Regions from separate parts of the Erwinia sp. 1181_3 genome, predicted to be linked through region 1. Evidence: predicted binding sites of a transcription regulator. Region 1 holds the regulator's gene; the other holds the start of a gene.
The links. The regulator LexA, encoded in region 1, represses DNA repair genes until DNA is damaged. The targets are predictions, from matches to a motif close to TNCTGTATGTACATACAGNA.

Region 1 (7,677 bases):
GCGCCGCAATGATGCCCAATAACGAAATACCGGTCAGCAACAGCATCATAAAAAAGCCGATGACAAACAGGATCTCTAACATGTCGATACGCTCCAGAATAAGGGACTCTGAAGGGACTATTACAAGAAGCGTGCCAGTACGGCGAGGATTTTAAGGTATTGATCTATAAGGAAGGCGCTCACCAGGGCCGTAACAACCCTGGTGAATTTCATCAAAGCTTAGTGAATATTTGACGATGTTATACGTTGGCAGGCACTTTATCCGCAACCAGTAGCAAGGCTTTTTCTACCACATCAACACCGGCACCCGCTTTATGGGCATTCTCACTCAGGTAACGACGCCACTGACGCGCGCCAGGAATGCCCTGGAACAGTCCCAGCATATGGCGGGTCACGTGGCCAAGGTAAGTACCGTTCGCCAGCTCGCGCTCAATATACGGGTACATCGCACGCACCACCGCAACAGGATCAACCATCGGCACGGTGCTGCCGAAGATCGTCTGGTCTACCTGCGCCAACAGTCCCGGGTTCTGATAGGCTTCGCGCCCCATCATCACCCCGTCCAGATGCTGTAAATGAGTGCGGGCTTCTTCCAGCGACTTGACGCCGCCGTTAAGCGACAGCGTAAGCTGCGGGAAATCACGCTTCAGCTGGTAAACGCGTTCATAGTCGAGCGGTGGAATTTCACGGTTCTCTTTCGGGCTGAGGCCAGAGAGCCAGGCTTTGCGGGCGTGAATAATAAATGTCTCGCATCCCCCCTGCTCTGCGACGCGCTGAATGAAATCACAGAGGAATTCGTAGCTGTCCTGATCGTCGATGCCAATTCGGGTTTTCACGGTAACCGGAATAGAGACCACATCGCGCATCGCTTTGATGCAATCCGCCACCAGTTGGGCTTCACCCATCAGGCAGGCACCGAAGCGGCCATTCTGCACACGGTCAGACGGGCAGCCCACATTGAGGTTGACCTCATTGTAGCCACGCTCTTCTGCCAGTTTTGCACACTGTGCCAGTGCTGCCGGATCGCTGCCGCCCAGTTGCAGCGCCACGGGCTGCTCTTCAGAACTCCAGGCCAGGTAATCGCCTTTGCCGTGGATAATCGCCCCGGTAGTCACCATTTCGGTGTACAGCAACGTCTGACGCGTCAACTGACGATGAAAGTAACGACAGTGGCGATCGGTCCAGTCGAGCATCGGGGCAATGGAAAAGCGATGTGCAGGGAAATTATCGGTCATGAAAAGCGTTAACTCTGTATCAGAAAGGGAGTGTCGATATTGTGCGCAATCATAGCACGGCGGGCCGCGAGGATACAGGATCAGGGAAAGGTGATTGCCAGCAGCCGTGAGGTGACTGCTGGGAAAAATCAGAAAATAACGTTCCGCTTCAAAGCGCAGTGACTTGAATGAATTATTAAGTTATTCAATATCAGCTAAAGTCATAACGGTTTAAAATATTTTCAACTGCAGGGTCATTTTCATATTTTATTTTCAGTTTTTCTTTCTGCTCTTTCGCTTTACCGCAATAATTATCAACAGATTTTTCAATTTCCACCTGCCGTTCTTTAGGGAGGTTACTATCCCATTCTCCCGACATATGGATGCAGTTATCAGCATTATCGGTAAATGCTTTGATATCCCTGGATGGCGCAGTCGTGATGTTAGACGCACACCCACTGATTACCAGACACAACAAAACCATTCCATTCATTACCCGCATTGTTATCTTCCCTGTATTTTCCCCTATGAGTTTACTCAGTCTGCCAGTATTGGAGAAAACCATCCAGGGTATGTCTGTTCGATTGAGTGAGCAAAGATGAATATCAGGAAAAGTGCGAGGAAAAACCAGTAAGGGTGAGGACAACCCCTTAGGGTTGCCCTCCTAAAGACCATCCGGACTATCAGAAAGTGAAGTTCAACTGGGCAACGGCGCCCCAGGTATTGTCTTTCCCCACCATCCCGGCAAGGTCCAGATGTACTTTGTTAAACGGTGACAGGCCAAAACCGCCCGTGAAGACATCAGTGTCATTGGACTTCACATCAGCACGGTAACCGGCGCGCAGTTGCAGCCAGTCCAGTAAACGATACTCCGCACCCACGGCAGCATACTGGCTGTCCTGTTGCGTTTTAAAGCGCTTAGTCGGGGTCAGGTCCACATCCAGTGCCGTTGTCAGGCGCTCGGTATGGTATGCCACGCCGGAGGTGACCAGCGGACGGATTTGATAGGTATCCTTGTAGCCGCTGACCTCTTTGGTATCAATATCACGTGAGATCAGGTTCTGCGCGCTCAGGCCCAGCGTCCAGTTTTCACCGAGGTCGGTTGAGGCGCCCGCATCCAGGTTAAACCCGGTGTTGGTATTTTTATAATTGCCGTTGGTGAAGTCTGACTTGTCATAGCTGTATACCGAGGCGCTGTAGTTATACAGCGTGGTTTTTTGCAGCTTTGGCGTGATGCCCAGCGACACCGGCTGACCACCGAAATCGAACTCATGCGCGACGGCGATCCCCATATCGTAAACCACCGCTGCACGTCCCAGTCCGGCAGAAGTCAGGCTGTTCAGTCCCGCCGTCGTCGGAATGTTATTGCCATCGGCAATACCTTGCAGATAATCGATGTCGCTTTGCGTGACATCGGTTACCACGGAAGCCGTACCGTAAGCTTTGGTGACAAACGCGAAAGGCAGAACCTCATTCGGAACCGTCACTGCAAATGCAGCACCGGCATTTGCCCATGCCTTCTGCCCTTTGATCTCGCGCAGACGATCGGCTAGATCACCGGCAGCCGACTGGGCGCGGGGGATATCCGTGGGGAAGACGAAGTTATTCGCCAGGTCTTTGTAACTGTCGACAGCATTGGTCAGGTCATCCACCTTATCGACCAGTTTTCCTTTGTCGCTGATCTGCGCACCGACGGCTGGCAGGATAATACTGACGCTGTCTTCCGGTTTTGCTTTGGTCATCAGCGCCGGGTTCGCCAGCACCGCCGAACCGTAGCTGGAAGAGGCAACCCCCACCCCGCCCATCGCATCATTGCGGGCATCGAAATAGTTACCGGCGGCAAGCGCACTCAGCGGAGTAAACAACAGAGCGGGTAATACCACTGGTGCGGAAAAACCGATTAATTTATTGAATTTATTTGCCATTGACCCCAAACCCACCATAAAAAAATGAAAAAGCGAATGCGCAAAGACACGCATAACCGAATGCCTGAATAATGAACATAAAGGCACCATTTCATTGCTGTGAATTGAGAGAAGATGAGTGGGCTTATCAGGTCATTGCCATTTTATTAATCTGTTATCACGCTAACAGTTGAACGTTTTGCATCTGTTTATTTCAGTACCAAACGCACACAGCCCTTTGCAAAAGGTAGTCATGAACCTTAAGCCCTGCAAATCAGATTAACGATACTGCATTAAAAAATAATGGCCCTGGTGCACTCAAAACAATGATTAAATTTTTTTTACCTTCTGCACTTATCAGCAATACCAGTAAAGGGTTGAGTCTGTGCACGTGACAGAGGGCCGCCTGAAGGTGAACTCGGCGTTTTGTTGCAGACGTGATAAAATAACATCCTGATATGGCCTGAGGGGGAACAATGAATATGACCAGTGCTGAAAAAATCCTGTCGCAGGCGGAAGTTATCTGTCAGCAACGCAGCGTGCGACTCACGCCGCAGCGTCTTGAAGTTCTGCGTTTGATGAGTGAGCAGAATGGGGCCATCAGCGCCTACGATCTGCTGGACTTACTGCGTGCCTCTGAACCTCAGGCAAAGCCTCCTACCATCTACCGTGCGCTGGACTTCCTGCTGGAGCAGGGCTTTATCCATCGCGTGGAGTCCACCAACAGCTATGTGGTTTGTCATCACTTTGAAGAACCGTCACACACCTCAGCCATGCTGATTTGTGACCGCTGCGGTTCAGTGGCCGAGCAGCATGCTAATGGCGTGGAAGATATTTTGAAATCGCTGGCCCTGAAGTCCGGTTTTACCCTGGGACATAGCGTGATTGAGGCGCATGGTTTCTGTGAAAAATGCGGGGAGATTGAAGCCTGCACCCATCAGGATGCGTGCCAGCACGATCATAGTGTGCAGAGTAAAAAACGCGGGCGTTAGTCAAATTTTGTGAGGGAGGAGAAAGAGGTGAGTGGCACTGTCCTTGTGCCTGGGTAGGAGCATCGTCCTGAAAGGGTCCGCTGTTTTTACCAGCGGTGGTTGTTACGGGTTTCCCAATCACTCAGCTCTTTTTCGGCCTGATCTTTCTGATAGCCGTAGCGTTCCTGAATTTTACCCACCAACTGATCGCGTTTACCTTCAACGACCGTCAGGTCATCATCGGTCAGCTTACCCCATTGTTCTTTCACTTTACCTTTAAACTGTTTCCAGTTACCGCCGGCTTCGTCTTTATTCATAATGTGATTCCTCTACCTTGGGTTAAAACAGCTTTAATGCCTCAAAAACCAACTGTTAAACCAGACAATCATCTGGTTATTTGCCTGAGACAAAGATAATTGTAGTAGAGAAACCACGCACTGGCCGTTAACCCGCTGGCAAAAGCGGTAGAAATCACTAAAAACACCTAGAATTCAGTGAACTAGCGAAGCGGCGCGTTACGTAACCAAATGTGTCACTGCGCGAACCAGGTTCCCTTACGCCAGTGACGACGCCAGATGACCCACAGGGAGACACCGCGCAGCAGCAGGAACAACGTGACTGCCAGCCACAGACCATGGTTACCCAGCCACGGCACGCTAAACAGCGCCAAACCAAAGCCCAGTGCTGCGACGGCCATACTGTTGCGCATCTCACTGGCGCGGGTGGCACCGATAAACATCCCATCCAGCAAATAACAGCCCACACCCGCTAATGGCATCAGCACCTGCCACCATAAATACCGATCGGCAAGCTGGCGAAGCGGTTCCAGAGACGTCAGCAGCGCGATAATTTGCTCACCAAACAGGGCATAAAATAGAGAAAACCCTGCTGCAACTAGTAACGACTGCCGACAGGCAGCATGCCAGACGCTGAGTAACTGCTTACTGTCGCGCGCGCCATAGGCTTCTCCAGAACAGGCCTCAACCGCATAGGCGAAGCCATCCAGTGCATAGGCGGTAAAGGTGAGGAACATCAGCAATACCGCGTTGACCGCCACCACATCATTCCCCATACGGGCACCAAAGATAGTCAGCGACGCAAAGCAGATTTGCAACAACAGAGAACGCAGCATGATGTCGCGATTTAAGCGCAGCAGGCGCCCCACATCACCGCGCCAGGCACTCAGCATCAACCTTACTGACAGACCACGCAGTTTCATCACCCGCCATACCAGCAGCAGACCAACAATAAAACTGACATATTCAGCTATTGCGGTAGCCGCTGCCGCGCCCTGTACACCCCACTTCAGGCCAATAACAAACCACAGATCCAGCAGGATATTGACCAGATTACCCACCACCAGCAGGATCACAGGGGCACGCGCATACTGCACCCCAAGGAGCCAGCCAAGCAGCACGAGATTGGCCAACGTTGCGGGAGCACTGAGCCAGCGCACCTGCATAAACAGTGCCGCCTGGTGCAGAACGTCTTCGCTGCCACCGGTCAGGCCCAGAGCAAAGTGAGTGATGGGTGTTCTTAGCAGGATAAACAGCAGGCCGGCCAGCAAAGCGAGCAGCAGCGGCTGCATCAATGCACGTGCCAGTGCGGATTTATCACTGGCTCCAAATGCCTGGGCAGTCAGCCCGGTGGTGCTCATGCGTAGAAACAGTAGCAGCATAAACAGGAAGCTGGTTACGGTTGTGCCGATCGCCACCCCACCAAGATACGTCGGGCTATCAAGATGGCCGATCACGGCGGTATCGACCAGACCAAGCAGTGGCACGGTAATATTAGAAAGGATCATCGGCAGCGCCAGCCGCCAGAGGCTTTTATCCGCAGAGGTGAGCAGTTTCATCAGAACCCATCAGAGCTAAAGCGATTACAGATGATAATACGCGCCACAGAAGCAGCGCGCAGGATTTAGCGGGGAGTAACGATTACAGCCAGTTGCCGTTGCGAATAACGCCGACAGCAAGACCTTCAATAGTCAGCGTTTGCTGACGCAGGTCGACAATGATAGGTTTGAAGTCCGGGTTTTCTGGTAAAAGTTGCACCGTATTACCCTGCCTTTTCAGGCGTTTCACTGTCACTTCGTCATCAATGCGCGCAACCACAACCTGCCCATTACGCACATCTTCCGTTTTATGTACCGCTAACAGATCGCCGTCCATAATACCGATGTCTTTCATCGACATCCCACTGACGCGCAACAGAAAATCAGCGCCAGGCTTGAACAGGTCAGGGTCAACTTTGTAGTGCCCTTCAATGTGCTGCTCTGCCAACAGTGGCTCACCGGCGGCAACCCGGCCAATCAGTGGAAGACCGTCTTCTTCTTCCATCATCAGGCGAATACCGCGGGAAGCACCAGAAACGATCTCAATCACGCCTTTACGGGCTAAGGCCTTCAGGTGTTCTTCAGCCGCATTCGGGGAACGGAAACCAAGTTGCGCAGCGATCTCTGCGCGCGTCGGCGGCATACCAGTTTGATTAATGTGGTCGCGAATCAGGTCATAAACCTGCTGCTGCCTCGCCGTTAGTGCTTTCATTCCGCCCCCTGGTTGTTTATACAGTCGACTGTGAGTATATACAGGTATTTAGACATTGAAAACCTAAAGTTGGGCGAAATGCAGTTTGTGGCGATTTTTGGAAAACTCATCGCAAATGTGGCACTAACAGCATGATCCAAACAAAAATTGCCAGCAAGATAGTCAACAGCACGGCCGCAGAACCCATATCTTTGGCCCGGCCTGCAAGGGGGTGTATTTCACTGCCGATACGGTCGACGACCGCTTCGATGGCACTGTTGAGTATTTCGACAATGATGACCAGCATGACCGAGCCAATCAGCAGCACACGGGTAATGGCATCTACGTCCAGCCAGCAGGCAATGATAATCGCAATGATCGCCGCGACGGCTTCCTGACGAAAAGCGGCTTCATGCTGCCACGCGCTGCGGATGCCTTTCCACGAATACCCGGCTGCTTTTATGATTCGCGTCAGTCCGGTGACATTATTTGCCATAATCAGGGAACCCTTTGAGAAGTTTAACGTCAATGAGTGGAACTACAGGTTTTTTAACACCACAGATTCTGTTGGCGCTTTCTGGTATGCTTGCGGCGCTTTGCTAACAAGAGGCTTCATGTTGTCTATGTCAGGTTGGCGTAAATTATATTATAACTTATTGAATCTTCCAGTAAAACTACTGGTAAAAAGTAAAGCAATTCCGGCTGAGCCGGTTGCCGAACTCGGGCTTGATACGTCGCGCCCTATTATGTATGTGCTGCCTTATGATTCAAAGGCCGATCTCCTTGCACTGCGTGAGCAGTGTCGCAAACAAGACCTGCCCGATCCTCTGGAACCTCTGGAGATCGACGGTACGGTATTGCCACGCCATGTGTTTATTCATGATGGCCCGCGCTTGTTCCCGTACTTTGTTCCGAATCTTGAGTCGGTCAAGCTGTTCCACGATTATCTCGATCTGCACCGCAATCATCCCGATCTGGATGTGCAAATGGTGCCGGTATCAGTGATGTTTGGTCGTGCGCCGGGCCGTGAGGTACAGGGTGACGAACAGCCGCATCTGCGCAT
Region 2 (7,677 bases), on a different contig from region 1:
CAATTGGTCGATTAATTTTTATGAATTATAGGTAGGGATTCGCGATTGTCCACGAGGTAAATAGATGATATTTATTAACGTGACTTTTGAATCCAATTCATTATCAGTAAGTTGATTTTTATCGTTATTTTTAAATTTAGCTGTTTATATGGTCACGATGGTTTTGATCGATCATACGTATTTCTTATGGTTTGAAAAAAAGATTTAAGTTTTGCTCAATAATGCCGATAAGCGGTTTTTTGAGATACGTATCTTATTATTAGGTGAAATGAGTAAATTATTACCTGTTCTTATCGCTGTGGGGGGAGCGGATACATCGACACAGTGGCAGTATCAATCTGCTCTGTTGATTACATTCTGAGGGTAGGACATTTTTTTGTTTCATAGCAGCCAGCGTGGGGCCAGATGAATGTCCCCCACGCGATGACGCGATAAAAATGGCTCACTCAATGCGCTTTCAGCACAGAATCAGTGCTGTCTTTGTCGAATCGGGATTCTCTGAGCGCCTCTTTAACCCGCTTAAGATTATCGCGGAATTTTGCTCCGCGCCGCAGGGTGAAGCCGGTGGCCAGCACATCAATCAGCGTTAATTGCGCCAGGCGCGACACCATCGGCATATAAATATCGGTATCTTCAGGAACATCCAGCGTCAGGGCCAGCGTGGCCTCGCGCGCCAGTGGCGACCCGGGAGAGGTGATGGCCAGTACCGTGGCATCGTTTTCCCGCGCCATCATCGCCAGCTCAACCATATTTTTGGTGCGGCCGGTATGGGAGATCAGCACCATCACATCGCCTTCACCGCTGTTCATGCAGCTCATGCGCTGCATCACAATGTCATCGGAATAGATCACCGGCACATTGAAGCGGAAAAATTTATTCATTGCATCGTGTGCCACGGCAGCAGAAGCCCCCAGACCAAAGAAGGCAATTTTCTTTGACTGGGTCAGCAGATCGACGGCACGGTTAACGGCACCGACATCCAGACTTTGTTTCACCCGATCCAGCCCGGCCATCGCGGACTCGAAAATTTTCCCTGAGTAAGACTCAACGCTGTCGTCCTGTTCAACGTTACGGCTGACATAGGGCGTTCCGCTGGCCAGGCTTTGTGCCAGCTGCAATTTGAAGTCAGGGAAACCTTTGGTTTTCAGCCGGTGGCAAAAGCGATTCACCGTCGGTTCGCTTACGCCCGCCGCGCGAGCCAGCAGGGCAATGCTCGAATGCATGGCAGTGGTGGGAGAATCGAGAATGACTTCGGCAACTTTGCGCTCTGATTTGCTCAGATTTTCCAGCTGTGATTGAATTTTTTCCAGCATATTCATAGTGCTACCCGTTCATACATTCTGACGATTTCAATCAAAGGAGAAATCGATGTCATTTTGTAGAGAATATACAATGCGCTACAGCCTCGGTGGCAGTAGCATAACGACATTAATTTACATTTTTTGCCAGAGTTTGAGCTGTGTCTGATTTTCAGAATGGTAAGAACAGTAACAAAAATGACGAAAAATTACGCACAATCTGATGGTAGGCCTCCGAAGGTTGCCACTAAATTAAGCATTGATTGAATACATTGTGCCGCAGTGGCCTCCCCTGGTTTACGAGGAGCAGGCAAAAGCAGTACATTGTATTGAAACAAAATTACAATAAGAGTCTGTCCGACTACGGAATCTCAGGGACAGGCTAATCCTGCAACGAGGAGAATGAAATGGCGGTTACACAAACAGCCCAGGCATGCGATCTGGTAATTTTCGGTGCCAAAGGCGATCTTGCGCGCCGGAAACTGTTGCCCTCTCTGTATCAATTGGAAAAAGCCGGTCAGATCCATGAAGATTCACGCATTATCGGCGTTGGCCGTGCGGAATGGGATAAGGCTGCTTATACCAAGGTGGTGCGTGAGGCACTGGAAACCTTTATGAAGGAGAAGATCGACGAAGCGCTGTGGGATAAACTCAGCAGCCGTCTCGATTTCTGCAACCTGGATGTGGATGACCGCAGCCATTTCCCTCGTCTGGGAAAAATGCTCGACCAGAAAAAACGCGTCACCATTAACTACTTCGCGATGCCGCCAAGCACCTTCGGAGCCATCTGTAAGGGCCTGGGTGAAGCGAAGCTGAATGCGCAACCTGCACGCGTTGTGATGGAAAAACCACTGGGTACGTCTCTGGCAACATCGCGCGAGATTAACGACCAGGTGGGTGAATACTTCGAAGAGAACCAGGTGTTCCGCATTGACCACTATCTCGGTAAAGAGACGGTACTCAACCTGCTGGCGCTGCGTTTTGCTAACTCCCTGTTTGCCTCTAACTGGGATAACCGTACCATCGATCACGTGCAGATCACCGTGGCGGAAGAAGTGGGGATCGAGGGCCGCTGGGGTTACTTCGATAAAGCGGGCCAGATGCGCGATATGATCCAGAACCATCTGTTACAGGTGCTGACCATGGTGGCCATGTCGCCGCCAGCCGATCTCTCTGCGGATCGCATTCGCGACGAAAAAGTGAAAGTTCTGCGCTCCCTTCGTCGTATCGATCACACCAACGTGCGTGAAAAAACCGTACGCGGTCAGTACACCTCCGGTTTTGTACAGGGCAAAAAAGTCCCTGGCTATCTGGAAGAAGAGGGGGCGAACAAATCCAGCACCACCGAAAGCTTTGTTTCCATCCGCGTGGACATCGACGACTGGCGCTGGGCTGGTGTTCCGTTCTATCTGCGTACCGGCAAGCGTCTGCCAACAAAGTGTTCAGAAGTGGTGGTGTATTTCAAAAACCCGGCACTTAACCTGTTTAAAGACACCTGGCAGGAACTGCCACAGAACAAACTGACCATTCGTCTGCAGCCGGATGAAGGCATGGATATTCAGATCCTGAACAAAGTGCCAGGGCTGGATCACAAACATAACCTGCAAACCACCAAGCTGGATCTGAGCTTCTCAGAAACCTTCAATCAGTCGCATCTGGCGGATGCCTATGAGCGCCTGCTGCTGGAAACCATGCGCGGTATCCAGGCCCTGTTCGTGCGTCGTGACGAAGTTGAGGAAGCCTGGAAATGGGTTGACTCCATTATGGATGCCTGGTCTTCCGATAAAGAAGCACCTAAGCCTTATCAGGCGGGAACATGGGGGCCTGTGGCTTCCGTGGCCATGATTACCCGTGATGGTCGGTCGTGGAATGAATTCGAGTAATCTGTCCTGACAGGTTAAGCCCGCTTCGGCGGGCTTTTTTGTGGGCAAAATACGGCTTCATAAAAAATGAACCTGCATTTTAAAAACACAACGATCGCGTAGACGCTCGCGGTGCTTCTCCTGTATGGTAGATCGCATAATCACTTCCTGACGCCGCGAGCGTCACTTTTGCCTGCTACGATCCACCAGGACGGAAGGCAGGCCAGACAGGAGAACGTCGTTGATGAGTAACTGGAAAACAAGCGCTGAACAGATTCTGAAAACAGGCCCGGTTGTGCCGGTGATCGTGGTGAACAAGCTTGAGCATGCTGTTCCGATGGCGAAAGCATTGGTAGCGGGTGGTGTGCGTGTGCTGGAAGTGACGCTGCGCACGCCCTGCGCGATGGATGCCCTGAAGGCCATGGTGAGAGAAGTGCCTGAAGCGATTGTTGGGGCAGGCACCGTGTTGAACGCGCAGCAGTTGAAAGAAGTCACCGATGCGGGCGCGCAGTTTATCATCAGCCCGGGCCTGACCGAGCCGTTGCTCAGAGCCGCTGTAGACGGCCCAGTGCCGTTGATCCCGGGAATCAGCACCGTGTCTGAATTGATGACCGGTCTTGATTATGGTCTGCGTGAGTTTAAATTCTTCCCGGCGGAAGCTAACGGCGGCGTGAAAGCCTTACAGGCGATTGGCGGGCCTTTCCCACAAGTACGTTTTTGCCCGACGGGCGGCATCTCGCCGGCTAACTACCGCGACTACCTGGCGCTGAAAAGTGTGCTATGTATTGGTGGGTCGTGGCTGGTGCCAGCGGATGCGCTGGAAGCGGGGGATTATGACCGTATTACCCGCCTGGCGCAGGAAGCCGTTGCCGGGGCGCGATAAAACCACAAGGGGCGGAATTCCGCCCCTTGAATAATCCGCAGGTCTGTCAGCCGCTGACTTTTACGCTGGCAGCGGCACTGATGGCACGCTGCACCGCCTCTTCCACGTCATTGCCCGTTGCCAGTGCCACACCAAGACGGCGTTTGCCCTGAATTTCTGGCTTGCCAAACAGGCGCAGTTGCAGCCCGGCGCCCAGTGCAGCAGACAGGTTGGCGAACTGCACATTGTTGCTGTCCAGCTCTGGCAGGATCACTGCTGATGCCGCCGGACCGTACTGACGGATGCCGCCAATGGGCAGACCGAGGAACGCGCGCACATGCAGCGCGAACTCGGAGACGTCCTGAGAAATCAGCGTGACCATGCCGGTATCATGCGGGCGTGGCGACACTTCACTGAACACCACCTCATCACCGCAAACAAACAGCTCAACGCCAAACAGACCGCGTCCACCCAGTGCATTCACCACTTTTTCAGCAATCTCCTGCGCACGTTTCAGTGCGAGCTCGCTCATCTGCTGCGGCTGCCAGGATTCGCGATAGTCGCCATCTTCCTGACGATGTCCGATAGGCGCGCAGAAGTGAATGCCGTCGACAGCATTGATGGTCAGCAGGGTAATTTCGAAATCAAACTTCACCACGCCTTCAACGATCACCCGACCGGCACCGGCACGGCCACCCTGTTGTGCATATTCCCATGCAGCATCCAGCTGTGCGGCTTCACGGATAAAACTCTGCCCTTTACCGGAAGAACTCATCACGGGTTTTACGATGCACGGGAAACCGATCTCATCAGCGGCGGCCAGGAAAGCCTCGCGGCTGTCGGCAAAGCGGTAGGATGACGTCGGCAACGCCAGATCTTCCGCAGCAAGGCGGCGAATACCTTCACGGTTCATGGTCAGTTTCGCGGCGCGTGCGGTCGGCACTACGTGCTGTCCCTGTTTTTCCAGTTCGATCAGCATATCGGTGGCGATCGCTTCAATTTCCGGCACCACGAAGTCCGGCTTTTCCTGCGCGACCAGTGCGGCCAGGGCTGCGCCATCCAGCATATTGATCACATGGCTGCGGTGGGCAATGTGCATCGCAGGGGCATCGGCATAGCGATCCACGGCGATCACCTCCACACCCAGACGCTGGCATTCCAGCGCTACTTCTTTGCCCAGTTCACCGGATCCCAGCAGCATTACACGGGTTGCATTAGGGCGCAGCGCAGTTCCAAGAGTTGTCATAATCTCTACCTGAATGGATTGAAAAAAACGCGCGAAGTATAAACGAAAACGTTTGCGTAATCATCCGCACTTTACGCTTGAGTGAAAAAAGCGACGCTGCTACACTGTATAAAAATACAGTTAAACAGGACGAAAATCATGGCTGTTGAAATCAAATACGTTGTCGTCAGAAAAGGTGAGGAAAAGATGACATTTGCCAGCAAGAAAGAAGCCGATGCTTACGACAAGATGCTCGACCTGGCGGAAGTCTTTGCCGACTGGCTGACCGCCAGCCCGCTGGAAATGGAAGAACAGCAGGGTGAAGCGCTGGGGCTGTTTATGGCGGAAAATAAAGACGCGCTGCAACAGATCCTCCGCACCGGTAAACTGCCTGAAGAGAGCAGTGCGGCTGATAACAGCGACGCATCTGATGAAGGCAAACTGCGCGCGGTGTAACCCGCCCCTGCTGTGGCTGATCTTTTTTCTGATCAGCCGTTCAGATCATTATGTGCTCAGCACACTGCGCAATGACGCCATCGCTGCCTGTGCCGTTGCCAGCGGGTCAGCAGCGTGGCGTTGATCGTTAAATACTTCCAGGCCTATTGGCCCCTCGTAACCGATCTGCTGCAAATGCGCTAACAGCGCCTTCAGTGGGTATTGGCCCTCACCGGGTAACAATCGGTGATGCCGGGCCGTATCGACCAGATGCTTTGCATCCGGCTGCTCATTCAGATCGGACAACTGCACCAGAAAAATCCTCTCTGCCGGAATACCGGCCAGGTCTTCCAGCGTTCTCTGGCGTACAAAAATATGAAAAGCATCCACCACCAGCCCCAGATTGGGTGCGTCAATTTGCTGGATAAGCTGCCATGCCTGGGCGGTGTTATTAATATGCTGGCTCCAGGCCATCGCCTCATACGCTACGCGCAGGCCATGATCTGCCGCCTGCTGCACCAGCCAGCGTAAATCCGCTTCGATACGTTCTGTGCAACAGTGCGGATGAGTGGATGCCGGCACCAACAGCGTTGATGCGCCAAGGCGTTGCGCCGTTGCCATCATCTGTAAGGCTTCATGCCGTTTATCCTCACGCAGGCTCTCTGGCGCCCCATCAAAATCCAGCAGCACCTGGTAATCCGTCAGCCCGAGGGAAAGCTGCTGGCAGAGATCGGCCAGCGCGGCGGCATCGCCCACGGCTTCACTCACATCCTGCTGCCACAATTCCACCTGACTGAAACCCGCCGCTGCAGCTGCACGCAGTTTCTCTTCACTGCTGCCACCGAGCAGGATGGTATTGATAAACAATGGGTTCGCCGAAAATGCCATTTGTATCGATTCTCCTCTGCGTAATTTCCTTTTCAGGGTAGAGGCAATGCAACCATCCAACAACTTATCCACGACTGACTGCAGGATATCTGTCCATCTGCCGCTGGAAACAACGGGAAATTTTACAGCCTTTTCATCGTTTGACGTTTCCTGACGTGTGCTGCTTTATTGTGGTGTTTTCGGGTAATGAAGGACTGACTATGAGCAACTGGCTGCAACAGATTCAGACGGTATTAGGCAAGGCAGGCAAATCCTCCTCTGGCGGAGAAGGGCTGAGCAAAATGCTGGCCCCCGGTGCACTCGGTGGCCTGGCGGGATTGCTGATTGCCAGTAAATCTTCCCGCAACCTGTTGATGAAGTACGGGAAGAACGCCGTAATCATCGGCGGCGGTGCTGCTGCGGGTGCCCTGTTGTGGAATAAGTACAAACAGCGTGTCAGTGAAACCCATCAGGATCAGCCTGAGTTTGGTCAGCAGAGCTCCCCGGTCGACCGTCGCGCCGAGCGTCTGATTGAAGCGCTGGTCTTTGCGGCCAAAAGTGACGGCCATATCGACAACGATGAGCGTAAAGCCATTGATGAACATATTCGCCAGTCTGGTTTAGGTGCGCAGGGCGAGCAGCTGGTGCAGCGTGCCATTGACTCTCCGCTTGATCCGCAGAAGCTGGCGGCCGATGTGAAAAACGAAGAAGAAGCGCTGGAGGTCTATTTCCTCAGCAACCTTGTCATCGATGTTGACCACTTTATGGAGCGCAGCTATTTGCAGGCGCTGGGCGATGCCTTGAAAATCCCACAGGACGTGCGTCAGTCGATTGAAACCGACATTCGTGCCGAGAAGCAGAAGCTCCCTGCCTGATAGATCAGTTAATCCTTCGCGGGTGAACACTGTCACCCGCGCAAAAAAATCCCCTGAAAAGCACGTTGTTGCACTGATAACGGCTTGTTAATCAGTCTGGTTGCTGCCAACCTTACACACAGGCACAGCAACTGCGAAGAGACTATGACACCTCCTAAAGCGAATAAAATTCCCCATCAGATGACCCTGCACGGTGATACCCGTATCGATAATTATTACTGGCTGCGCGACGACGAGCGCGAAGCGCCAGAGG

Region 2: FY046_RS01130 (YebG family protein) is a predicted target of LexA. The motif match lies at 5,371-5,390, and genes of this name have one in related genera.

Annotation. Positions count from the first base shown of each region.
Region 1 covers NZ_VTDE01000009.1:130,653-138,329, forward strand. Annotated here, with positions in the region: gene pspG (envelope stress response protein PspG) at 1-82, opposite strand, end outside; gene dusA (tRNA dihydrouridine(20/20a) synthase DusA) at 240-1,235, opposite strand; gene FY046_RS18995 (hypothetical protein) at 1,426-1,716, opposite strand; gene FY046_RS19000 (conjugal transfer protein TraF) at 1,898-3,139, opposite strand; gene zur (zinc uptake transcriptional repressor Zur) at 3,601-4,110, shown strand; gene FY046_RS19010 (CsbD family protein) at 4,197-4,406, opposite strand; gene dinF (MATE family efflux transporter DinF) at 4,622-5,944, opposite strand; gene lexA (transcriptional repressor LexA) at 6,027-6,635, opposite strand; gene FY046_RS19025 (diacylglycerol kinase) at 6,742-7,110, opposite strand; gene plsB (glycerol-3-phosphate 1-O-acyltransferase PlsB) at 7,238-7,677, shown strand, end outside.
Region 2 covers NZ_VTDE01000001.1:243,104-250,780, reverse strand. Annotated here, with positions in the region: gene FY046_RS01150 (MurR/RpiR family transcriptional regulator) at 447-1,319, opposite strand; gene zwf (glucose-6-phosphate dehydrogenase) at 1,706-3,181, shown strand; gene FY046_RS01140 (bifunctional 4-hydroxy-2-oxoglutarate aldolase/2-dehydro-3-deoxy-phosphogluconate aldolase) at 3,405-4,043, shown strand; gene purT (formate-dependent phosphoribosylglycinamide formyltransferase) at 4,090-5,268, opposite strand; gene FY046_RS01130 (YebG family protein) at 5,407-5,703, shown strand; gene FY046_RS01125 (sugar phosphate isomerase/epimerase family protein) at 5,752-6,570, opposite strand; gene FY046_RS01120 (tellurite resistance TerB family protein) at 6,771-7,424, shown strand; gene FY046_RS01115 (S9 family peptidase) at 7,569-7,677, shown strand, end outside.